Regions from separate parts of the Nonomuraea sp. NPDC046570 genome, predicted to be linked through region 3. Evidence: riboswitches for the same ligand, from Rfam matches in the RefSeq annotation. Region 3 holds a riboswitch; each other region holds the start of a gene.
What was found. A riboswitch is a leader RNA that binds a small molecule or an ion and turns the genes downstream of it on or off. The one in region 3 is predicted to bind cyclic di-AMP.

Region 1 (3,265 bases), on a different contig from region 3:
ACCCACTGGAGGAACTGCGCAGGCTCTGCCTGGCCCTGCCGGAGACCACCGAGCGGCTCAGTCACGGCGAGCCGACCTGGTTCGTGCGGGACAAGAAGACCTTCGTGACCTACGCCGACCATCACCATGACGACCGGCTCGGCTTCTGGTGCGCGGCTCCGCCGGGCGTGCAGGAGGCGCTGGTGGCGGAGGACCCGGCGCGGTTCTTCCGCCCGCCGTACGTGGGGCACCGCGGCTGGCTCGGCGTCTACCTGGACGTGCAGGTGGACTGGCCGGAGGTCGCCGAGATCGTCACGGACGCCTATCGGATGGTCGCGCCGAAGAGCCTGGTGGCGCGGCTGTAGTCACAAAGATGTACGCCTGTTTCGGCGTACAGGCGGAGTAGGGGCATCCCGGGGGCCGGGATGATCTGAGTATGTCGATCGGTCTGCTGCTCGCCCTGGCCGCCCTCGCCATCGTGGACAGCACGAGCTTCGGCACCCTGGGCATCCCCGTGTACCTGCTGCTGGCCGCCGAGCGGTCGCAGGTGTCGCGCCTGCTGATCTACCTGGCGACCATCGCCGTGTTCTACTACCTGGTCGGCGTCGCGCTGATGCTCGGGCTGTCGACCCTGCTGGACAACTACGGCGACGCACTGCGCAGCCCGCCCGTGTACTGGCTCCAGCTCGCCCTGGGCGTCGGGCTGTTCCTGCTGAGCTTCCGGCTCGACCCCAAGCGGCGGGCGAAACTGGGCAAACCGCCGCGGACGTTCGAGCCGAAGATCGGCGGGCCGCGGACCATGGTGCTGCTGGGCCTGACCGCCGGGCTGGTCGAGGTCGCGACCATGTTGCCGTACCTCGCCGCCGTCGGGATCATGACCGCCTCGGACCTGGCCGCGGCCACCTGGATCCCGGTGCTCGGCGGTTACGTCCTCGTCATGATCCTGCCCCCGCTGTTCCTGCTGGCCCTGCGCGCGGTCGCCCGCGAGAGCCTGGAGCCGAAGCTGGTACGGCTACGCGGGTGGATGACCAGGAACGCGGCCTCGATGGTGAGCTGGACGGTGGCGATCGTGGGCTTCCTCCTGGCCCGGGACGCGGCCGTGTCCCTGTTCTTCACCGGCTCCGCCTGACCGCCGTCAGCCGGTGAGGGAGGCGCCGACCATGACCATGCGCAGCGCTCGTTCGGCCGCCGCGTGCGCCGGCCACCAGGGCGATCACGACGAGGGCGCTCGCCGTGATCGCCAGGGCCCAGGGGACCGCGGGCGTTCAGTGCATGGAGATGTGGACGTGGTCGTAGTGGTTGGCGGTGATGCTGCCGCGGTTGGACATGGAGCGCCAGCCCGAGCCCTGGTTGATGCGCTGCTTCCAGATCACGTACTTGACGCCGAGCTTGTCCTTGTTCTTGACCGCCCACGCCGCGATCTGGTCGCCGAGGGTCTGGTTGACGGCCGACGGCGTGCTTCCGCCGGTGCTCAACATGAAGTCGCAGGCCCGCCCCAGCGGATGCTCTCCGCTGTTGTCCACGCGGTAGCAGCCCACCTCGTGCGGCAAGGTGAAGGTCTTCTTGAGGAGTTCCCGCATCTGGCGGGTGCGCAGGGTGATGTTGTCGGATCCGGACGGAAGCTGGGGGGCCCAGCTTCCGTCGGAGTTACGGCCTGAGCCGTACGGGATGAGGTCTTCGAGTTTCTTCTCGATGTCCTTGATCAGGTCCTCGGCCTCGGCGCGCTGCCCGGCCACCTTCTTCGAGTCGTCGCGGATCTTGACGGTGAGCGAGGCGGCCTGGTCGGCGGCGAGCTTCCTGGCGTCGCGGGTGGCGGTGACGGTGGCGACGACGGCGTTCTGCTCGGCCCTGAGCTGCTCCAGCAGGACGGCGTTGCTGAGGCTCGTGGACATCAGCAGGGCGGGCAGGCCGCCGTCGCCGGCCTGGTAGCGCATCTGGGTGATCTGCGCCGCCTGTCCTTCGGCCTTGACCAGCTCCTGCTGGGCCTCGGTGAGGCGTCGCTTGGCCGTCTTCTCGTCTCCGCGCGCCTCGGTCAGGTCGACCCGGCTCGCGTTGTAGGTCTCGATGAGCGTGTCGACCTGCTTGTTGAGCTTCTTCAGCTCGGCACGCAACTCGGCTTCGGTCGGTTTGGGGGCGGCGACCGCGGGGGCGGCCGGGCCGAAGGCCAGGGCCGCGGCGACGAGCACGCCGGCGGCCAGGGACGTGGGGGACTGGGCCACCACGTAGCTCCTCTCCTTCTGCCGACCGGGTTAGCTGACGGGTTCGGGCGGGAGAAGGCTTGCCCTACCACCGAAGTGGATTCACCCCAGATGCATGGGTCCCCGGCTCCTGGGGCGCACGCCCAGGATTAGGCGGCACGACTGTGGCAGTCGGTGCGAGAGGGATATTAGTAGTAAACCGCTGGTCACGCGAGTCCAAGCTGCGACCAATTAGTGATCTACCTGTGATCGAATCATCCCGGCCGCCTCCTCGGGGAGCACGTCGTTGACGAACGCGCCCATCGCCGACTCCGAGCCCGCCAGGTATTTCAGCTTCCCCGGCGCCCGCCGGATGCTGAACAGCTCCAGGTGAAGATACGCCAGGTCACGACCCTCCCGGACGGGCGCCTGGTGCCAGGCGGAGACGTACGGCATGACCACCCCGAACAGTCCGTCGAGCGCCCGCAGCACGCCGGTGTACAGCGGGCCGAACGCCGCGCGCTCCTCCGGCGTCAGCGCGACCAGGTCGGGCACCTGCCGGTGCGGGTACACGTGCACCTCGAACGGGTAGCGCGCGGCGGCGGGCACGAACGCGGTCCAGTGCTCGTTGGCGGCCACCACCCGGACGCCCGCGGCCCGCTCGGCGGCCAGGATGTCGGCGAACAGATTGCCGCCGGTGTGCCGGGCGGCGGCGGCGAGCTGCTGCCGGGTGCGCGGCGTGACATAGGGGTAGGCGTAGATCTGCCCGTGCGGGTGGGCCAGCGTGATGCCGATCTCGGAGCCGCGGTTCTCGAAGCAGAAGACCTGCTCCACGCCCGGGATCTCGGACAACTCGGCGGTACGGTCCGCCCACGCCTCCATGACGAGCCCCACCTGCGCCTCGGACAGCTGGGAGAAGGACGAGGAGTGCTCCGCGGTGAAGCACACCACCTCACACCGCCCCACTCCCGGCCGAACCTCACTAAGCCCCCCCGCATCCTGATAAATCCCGAGATTGGTGGAGAAGGAGGGGAAGCGGTTCTCGAACACCACCACGTCGTAGTCCGGCGCCGGGATCTCCGTCAGGTGGCCGGGGCGGGACGGGCACA
Region 2 (3,265 bases), on a different contig from region 3:
CGCCGTCAGCGTGGCCACCGACAGGCCGAGCGTGGACAGCGCGGCCGAGACGCCGCGCTCCCGCGCATCACCGTAGAGCCTCACGAGGGCCTGTTCGCCGAATCGTCCCGCGAGGAGCCGGCAGGCCAGCCACGCCTCCTGGTAGGCCTGCGCGAGCCGTACCCCGCCGGGGGCGAAGGCGGCGGGGCCGGGGAGGTCGCGGGGCGGGCTGCCGGCGCGCACCTCGGCGGCCAGTTCGGCGGCGGCGACCGGGACGGGCAGCCCGGCGTCCCGGTAGCCGACGTAGTCGGCGAGGCCCTCGCGCAGCCACACGGGCACCTCGCCGCCGCCCGCGGCCACATGGGTGAGCTCGTGGGCGAGCACGACGCCGCGTCCGGCGGGCGTCAGGCGGGAGAACGCGCCGGGGACGACGATCACCCGGTCACCGTCGGCCAGCGCGGCCAGCCCGTCGACCGCGCCCGCCCCGGCCAGCGCCGCCGCCCGCGCGGTGGTGTCGGGCACCACGACGAGCGGGCGCGGCGGTCGCCCGAAGAGCTCAGCGACGGTACGGCCCGCGGCGTCGGCCCGGGAGGCCAGGTCGCGCAGCAGGCCGGGGTCCGCGCCGGGATGGCCGACGATCAGGGAGCGGCTGCCGTACACGATCCGGGTGCCGCCCTCCCAGAGGCCGCGCGCCTCGGGCGGTGTGGCGCGCCCCGCCGAGCCGCCGGCCAGCAGCGCGAGCCCGGCCGCCAGCGCTGCTCTGCGGCTCACCTGCACGGACACGTCCCGATCGTAGTGGCAGGACGCGAACGCCCCGGCCTCCGTGTCGCGGGAGGCCGGGGCGCTCTCCCCGGGCTCACGCCGAGTTCCGGGGTCGTGCGGCCGGCAGGCTAGCCGCCGGGACGGACCGCGCCGGCGAAGGAGGCCTTGCGCCAGCGGTTGAGCTTCTCGATCCGCACCGTCTTGCCGGTGCTCGGCGAATGGACCATCTTCCCGCCGCCGACGTACATGCCCACGTGGCCGCGCCCGCGGAAGAACATCAGGTCACCGGGCCTGAGGCTGCCCCAGGAGACCTTCCTCTTGATGCGTGCGTACTGGCTGTGCGTCACGCGCGGGATCTTGACCCCGGCCTTGCTCCAGGCGTACTGGACGAGACCTGAGCAGTCGAAGGCGCCGGGACCCGTGCCGCCGTAGCGGTAGGGGTCGCCGATCTGGCCCTTGGCGATGGCGACGGCCTTGCCGGCCCTCGCCTTCTGCCGAGCGGTTCTGGCCTGCTTCGCGGACTTCACGGAGCCGTCCGCGGAAGCTGTGGCCGTTTTCGTCGTCGCCGCCTGGGCCGCGGTGCCGGGAAGGACGAACCCTCCGGCGGTCACCGTCATGGTGAGTGCGACGCCACTGAGGGCAAGGCGGGTCAGACGGGTTTCGTGCAGGGAGGTAGACAGAATCGTCTCCTAGAGACTTCCACGAATGCCTACCGGGTTAGCTGACGGATTCGGGCGTGGAAGTCGCCCTACGGCGCGCTGGGCGCCGATTCACCCCTTGATCCCTCTTGGGATCTGGTGGGTCCCCGGCTCCGTGCTCCTGGCCGCACGGATTCGGCAGGTCACCGCCCCGCTCAATCGGGGTACGGCTCTCGCCTCGGTGGCGGTGACCGGCGGATCTTGATTCGTGCGACGCCATGGCTTGTTCGCCGCGGAGCCAGAAGGTACTCGGCGCGTCATGGCCTGGCAAAGCGTCGGTCAAGTGTCAGGAGGCGAGCAAAGTGGTGGATCCCCGGTGGCCCTGGGGTTCCGTTACCCTAATGTGACCCTGGTCACATGGGGAGGTTCACACGGCCAGTCAGGTCCCTTGTGTCACGTTAGTCACACGGGCTTCAGGGGCGGATCGCGCCCACGATGCGCCTGCCGTACGACGAGAGCGTGGCGACCTTGACCACATCGCCCGTCTGCGGCGCGTGGACGATCTTGCCGCCGCCCGCGTAGATGCTCACGTGCCCGAGGCCCTCGCTGAAGATCAGGTCACCGGGCTGCAGCGCGTCCATGGACACCTTGCGGCTCGCCCCCCACGACCACTGCGACCAGGTGGTGCGCGGCAGCGACACGCCGCCCGCGCGCCAGGAGGCCTGTGTGAGGCCCGAGCAGTCCCATCCGCCCGGCCCGGTCCCGCCGAACACGTACGGCTTGCCCACCTGGGCGAAGGCGAAGCTCAGCACGGAGGCCGCGTTGCCGGAGGCGGAGCCGGTGTACTTGATCCCGGTGCTGTTGGGGTTCCCCTTGCGGTACGCGCCCAGGCGGGTCAGCAGCTTCTTCTGCTCCTTGATGAGCTTGAGGACCTTCTCCTTCTCGTCCAGGACCTCGTCGCGCGACTTGTCGGCCTCGGCGAGCGCCAGCTTGGCCTTGTCGCGCTCGCTCTTCAGCGCGCGGTTCTCCTGGTCGAAGGCGGCCAGCGTCTGGGCCCGCTCGGACGCGATCTGGTCGGCCATGGCCAGGCTGCTGAGCATCGCCGTGGGGTCGCCGTTGCCCAGCATCGCCGGCCAGGAGGTGACCTCGCCCACCTGGTAGGAGTCGACGGCCAGGGTGACCAGGGAGGAGCGCAGGTCCTTCACCGTGGCCAGCTTGGTCTTGTAGCTCTCGTTGAGCTTCGCGTAGAGCTTCTTGGCCTTGGCGTGCCGGTCGGTGGCGCCGTTGTAGCGGTCGACGACCTTGTCGGCCTGGTCGTTGAGCTTCGCCAGCTTCCGCTTGGCCTGGGCGATGGTCGGTTTCGGATCGGCCGCGGCGCCGTTCAACGGCAGCGTCAGCAGCATCCCGATCGCGAGACCCGCGGCAGCAGGTACCCGGCCAAACCTCACAAGCCTCGCCCTCCCAGTGATCATACCTGGGGCGAAATAGTACAGAAGTGGCGACCCTCGGCGAGCCGTATCGCCTGATTCGTGACCTATGCTCGGCCGAGCCGCCGCAGCAGCAGCGCCGAGGACACCGGCCTCGCGCCCATCCGGCGCACCGACTCGGCCACCTCGCGGTCGGAGGAGACGACGGCGATGGCCCTGCCCTGCGGTTCGGCCCGGACGAGTTGCCGGATCAGATCGTCGGCGATCTCGCCCGGCGCGCTGAACATCACCCGCACCCCGCGTGGGGCGACGACCTGTACGGGGGCGTTCAGCTCGGCGCCGTCGAAGACGACGGTCACCTCGACCCTGGTCTGCGCGGCCAGCCCGCCCAGTCCGGTCATCAGGCGGGCGCGCTGGTCGGCCAGGGTGAGCGTGCCGTACCCGGTCTTGGTCACGTTG
Region 3 (3,265 bases):
GACGGGAAGATCATCGAGAGCGGGACGCACGAGGCGCTCATGGCGGCGGCGGGGGAGTACGCGAGACTGTTCACCCTGCAGGCCAGCGGTTATCAGGGGGTGTCCTAGAAGAATGCTGGGGGCCGGTTCGCGGGATCAGAACCCCGCCCCGGACATAAACCGTCATCACCCGGCCCGGCCAGTGAGCGAAGGATTCCGGCCCGGCGCATGCCGTTCACATGTCAGGGCTGCCTGCTGGTCGCCGCCCAGTCGAGGAGCGCCTGAGCCGTTTCGAAGCGGCGGCTGGAGCTGGTCTCTCCGAGAATCACGCCGACCAGCCGACGGCCGTCACCATCGGCGGCGAAGGCGAGGGTGTAGCCCGCGGCACGCGTGTAGCCGGTCTTCAGGCCGACGGCGCCCGGGGTGCGGAGAAGGCGATTCGTGTTCCGCCAGGAGTAGGCGCTGTGCTCCGCCGTCGCGGGGACCGAATGGTACTGGGTGGAGCTGACCTTCCTGATCGTCTTGTTGTCCAGCGCAGCCTGGGCGAGCCGCACCTGGTCACGTGCGGTGGAGTAGCCGCCGCCCTTGGCGGGCATCCCGTCGGCGTTGACGTACAGCGTGTCCTTCATGCCGAGCTCGCGGGCGTTGGCGTTCATCTTCGCCGTGAACGCGTCGACGCCGGGGCCGTACGCGCGGGCCAGCGCGTGGGCGGCGTCCGCGCCGGAGGGCAGCAGCAGGGCATGCAGCAGGGTCTCCACAGTCAGCCGGTCGCCGGCGCGCAGGTCCGCCACCGAGGCGCCACCCTTCGAGGCGTAGCGCACATCCGCAGAGGTGACCTCGACCACGTCCGCAGGCTTGGCTTCCTTCAGCACGGTGTAGGCGGTCATCACCTTGGTGATGCTGGCCACGGGGGTGCGGAGGTCGGCCTTCTTGCTGAAGTGGACCTTGCCGGTCTTGGCGTCGATCAGGTGGGCCGCACGGCCGAGCACCGCTGGGGCGTCCGGGGCGACGGCTGGAACGTGGGAACGGGAGTCCGGCGAAACGACGGAGCCTGCTTGGGGGGTGGCCTGTGCGGGAGTGGCGACGGAGGTGACGGCGCCTGCGGTGATGACGACGCCGAGCAGCGCGTGGCTCAGCCGGTTCTTGAGATGCGTGGGCATGAAGGGGTTGCTCCTTGCTTCCATGCCGCCTACCGGGTTAGCTGACGGGTTCGGGCTGGGAAGTGCCCTACGGCGCAGCTGAGCTGCGTCCGATTCACCCCAGGGGAAGTGGGTCCCCGGCTCCGTGGATACGGACTCGGCGGCCGAGTGTCGTCCTGCGGTGGTGGCCTCAGGCGACGCGCGGTCCGGGCAATGAAATGGCAACGAACGTGTCGATGGTTCGCAGCACAATGCCCGAAAAGTACCAAAATGGTATAAATCGTGCAAATGGCGAAGAGTCACTGATGACGGCCTGAGAGCCTGTGAATCAGTCCGAGGGCGCTCCATCCACAGACCATGCTGCCGAGCCGGACTCGCCGGGTTGGAGGACAATCAGATCCGTTCCCGTCGCCAACGCGTTCGGCGGGCAGGTCTGTGGTTCGATCCCGACACCAGTTCGGGTGAGGTGCTTGCTTGGGAGGTCGCCTGAGAACACCTGGATCCAGCGGAATGCTGGGGAGGTGCGGATCGTGAGGGTCAAACCGGCCGGATCGGAGAGTGTGATGTCTCCTGCATCCTCTGTGGGAGCCACCGCGTACGCAACGCTGAACCGATCTGGACCGAGCGCGCGGCCCTCTCGAAAATCGAACCCGGAGTTGTCCACGAGACGCCGCCGGGTGGGGAGAGCCGAGAGCGGGTCGGTCTCGAGGTAGCTTGGCGCGGTGAGCTTCAGGATCCAATCCGTCAGCGGCGACGGTCCCGGTCTGAAGTAGGGGTGGAACCCGATGCCGAACGGAGCGATCTGATCGCCGATGTTGACCCACGCCGCGTCGCAGCGCAAACCCGTGGCCGTGACCGTGTAGGTGACGGTCACGCGCACAAGGAACGGATACCCGTCGACCCCTCCTACGACGCGGCCGAACGAGACGGACGATGCGCTCCGGCGCTCCAGCGCCCACAGCTGGTCGAACGCGAGGCCGTGCAGGGCGTGGCCGTACGCCGGATCGTTGATAGGGAGTTGATAGGCGCGCCCCGCGAACTCGTACCTGCCGTTGGCGAGGCGGTTGGGCCAGGGGGTGAGGACCGCGCCGTGGTGGCCCAATTCCGGCGCGACCCGGCCGGGGCCCGCCAGGATCGACTCGTCGCCGAGCCGGAGCCCGGTGAGGGTGGCGCCGATGGGATCGATGGTGGCGCGAGTGCCGCCCCACGCGATGGTGGCGGGTTCAGTAGCGGTCACCGGCTGTGCTCGCGTGCGCGGATCCCGTATGCCGCGCGTGACATCTTCGCCGCGGTCGCGCGCGCTTCGCGTCCGAGCTCGGTGACGCGGTTCTGCATGCGGTACTTCGGGCCGTAGATGGACACGGCCGCGAGCGGGAGGCCGTTCCGGTCCTGGGCGAGCGCTGCGACGCGTTCTACGTCGTCGGTTCGCGGGATCCAGACGAACCCTCGCGTTCGGGCGAGCTCCAACTCGCGTGCCCAGCTCTCGCGGTCGAGCCGGACTTCGGGATGCTCGACCGGGGCGTCGCGGAGATCGTCGAGGATGCGGTGCTGTTCGACGACCGGAAGGGCGAAGAGGATGGCGCGGCCTGCGGCGGTTGCGTGTAACGGGGCGAGGTTCCCGATGTGCGGGACCATCCGGAACGGTTGCTCCGGATCGATCTGCTCGATGCTGACCGTGTAGTCGCCTTGGCGGATCGTGAGGATCACGGTCTCACCGACCACATCGCAGAGTTCTTGGAGGTACGGCCGGGCGATCTCGCTCAGGTTGTACTGCTTCTGGAACCCTTTCGCGAGGCTCAGAACCCGGCCGGTCAGGACGACGCGCCTGTTGTCGAGGCGGGCGAGGAAGCCCAGGTCGACGAGCGTGGCGACGAGCCGGGAGACGGAGCTCTTGTCCGTTCCTGTGAGCTCGGCAAGTTCGGTCACGGTCAAGCCTCCGCGGCCGTCCGCGACGGCTTCCAGGATCCGCAACCCGCGCGCCAGTGCTCGGTAGCGAGCCTCCTCCGTCACACGATCTCCCTTCGGCGGGTCGAGGATTCGATCTCCTCGCGCATCCCCGACTCCATCGCGCGGTCGGCGACCCCGCCCACCGCGCGGATGGCCTCACGGAACGGGGTCGACAGCTGGAACGAATCGTAGTCGGGCAC

Region 1: linked by a shared signal. The riboswitch ahead of ABZ911_RS28995 (hypothetical protein) and the one ahead of ABZ911_RS26035 (serine hydrolase) in region 3 are both predicted to bind cyclic di-AMP.
Region 2: linked by a shared signal. The riboswitch ahead of ABZ911_RS04470 (C40 family peptidase) and the one ahead of ABZ911_RS26035 (serine hydrolase) in region 3 are both predicted to bind cyclic di-AMP.

What each region holds. Positions count from the first base shown of each region.
Region 1 covers NZ_JBEYZF010000022.1:24,058-27,322, reverse strand. The annotation lists gene ABZ911_RS29005 (MmcQ/YjbR family DNA-binding protein) at 1-344, shown strand, start outside; gene ABZ911_RS29000 (GAP family protein) at 416-1,108, shown strand; gene ABZ911_RS28995 (hypothetical protein) at 1,245-2,198, opposite strand; cyclic di-AMP (ydaO/yuaA leader) riboswitch at 2,204-2,343, opposite strand; gene galT (galactose-1-phosphate uridylyltransferase) at 2,409-3,265, opposite strand, start outside.
Region 2 covers NZ_JBEYZF010000002.1:184,709-187,973, reverse strand. The annotation lists gene ABZ911_RS04475 (hypothetical protein) at 1-762, opposite strand, end outside; gene ABZ911_RS04470 (C40 family peptidase) at 870-1,358, opposite strand; cyclic di-AMP (ydaO/yuaA leader) riboswitch at 1,433-1,590, opposite strand; gene ABZ911_RS04465 (NlpC/P60 family protein) at 1,853-2,782, opposite strand; gene ABZ911_RS04460 (NYN domain-containing protein) at 2,914-3,265, opposite strand, start outside.
Region 3 covers NZ_JBEYZF010000018.1:27,205-30,469, forward strand. The annotation lists gene ABZ911_RS26030 (ABC transporter ATP-binding protein) at 1-108, shown strand, start outside; gene ABZ911_RS26035 (serine hydrolase) at 222-1,139, opposite strand; cyclic di-AMP (ydaO/yuaA leader) riboswitch at 1,151-1,291, opposite strand; gene ABZ911_RS26040 (hypothetical protein) at 1,447-2,355, opposite strand; gene ABZ911_RS26045 (IclR family transcriptional regulator) at 2,352-3,128, opposite strand; gene ABZ911_RS26050 (NAD(P)-dependent oxidoreductase) at 3,125-3,265, opposite strand, start outside.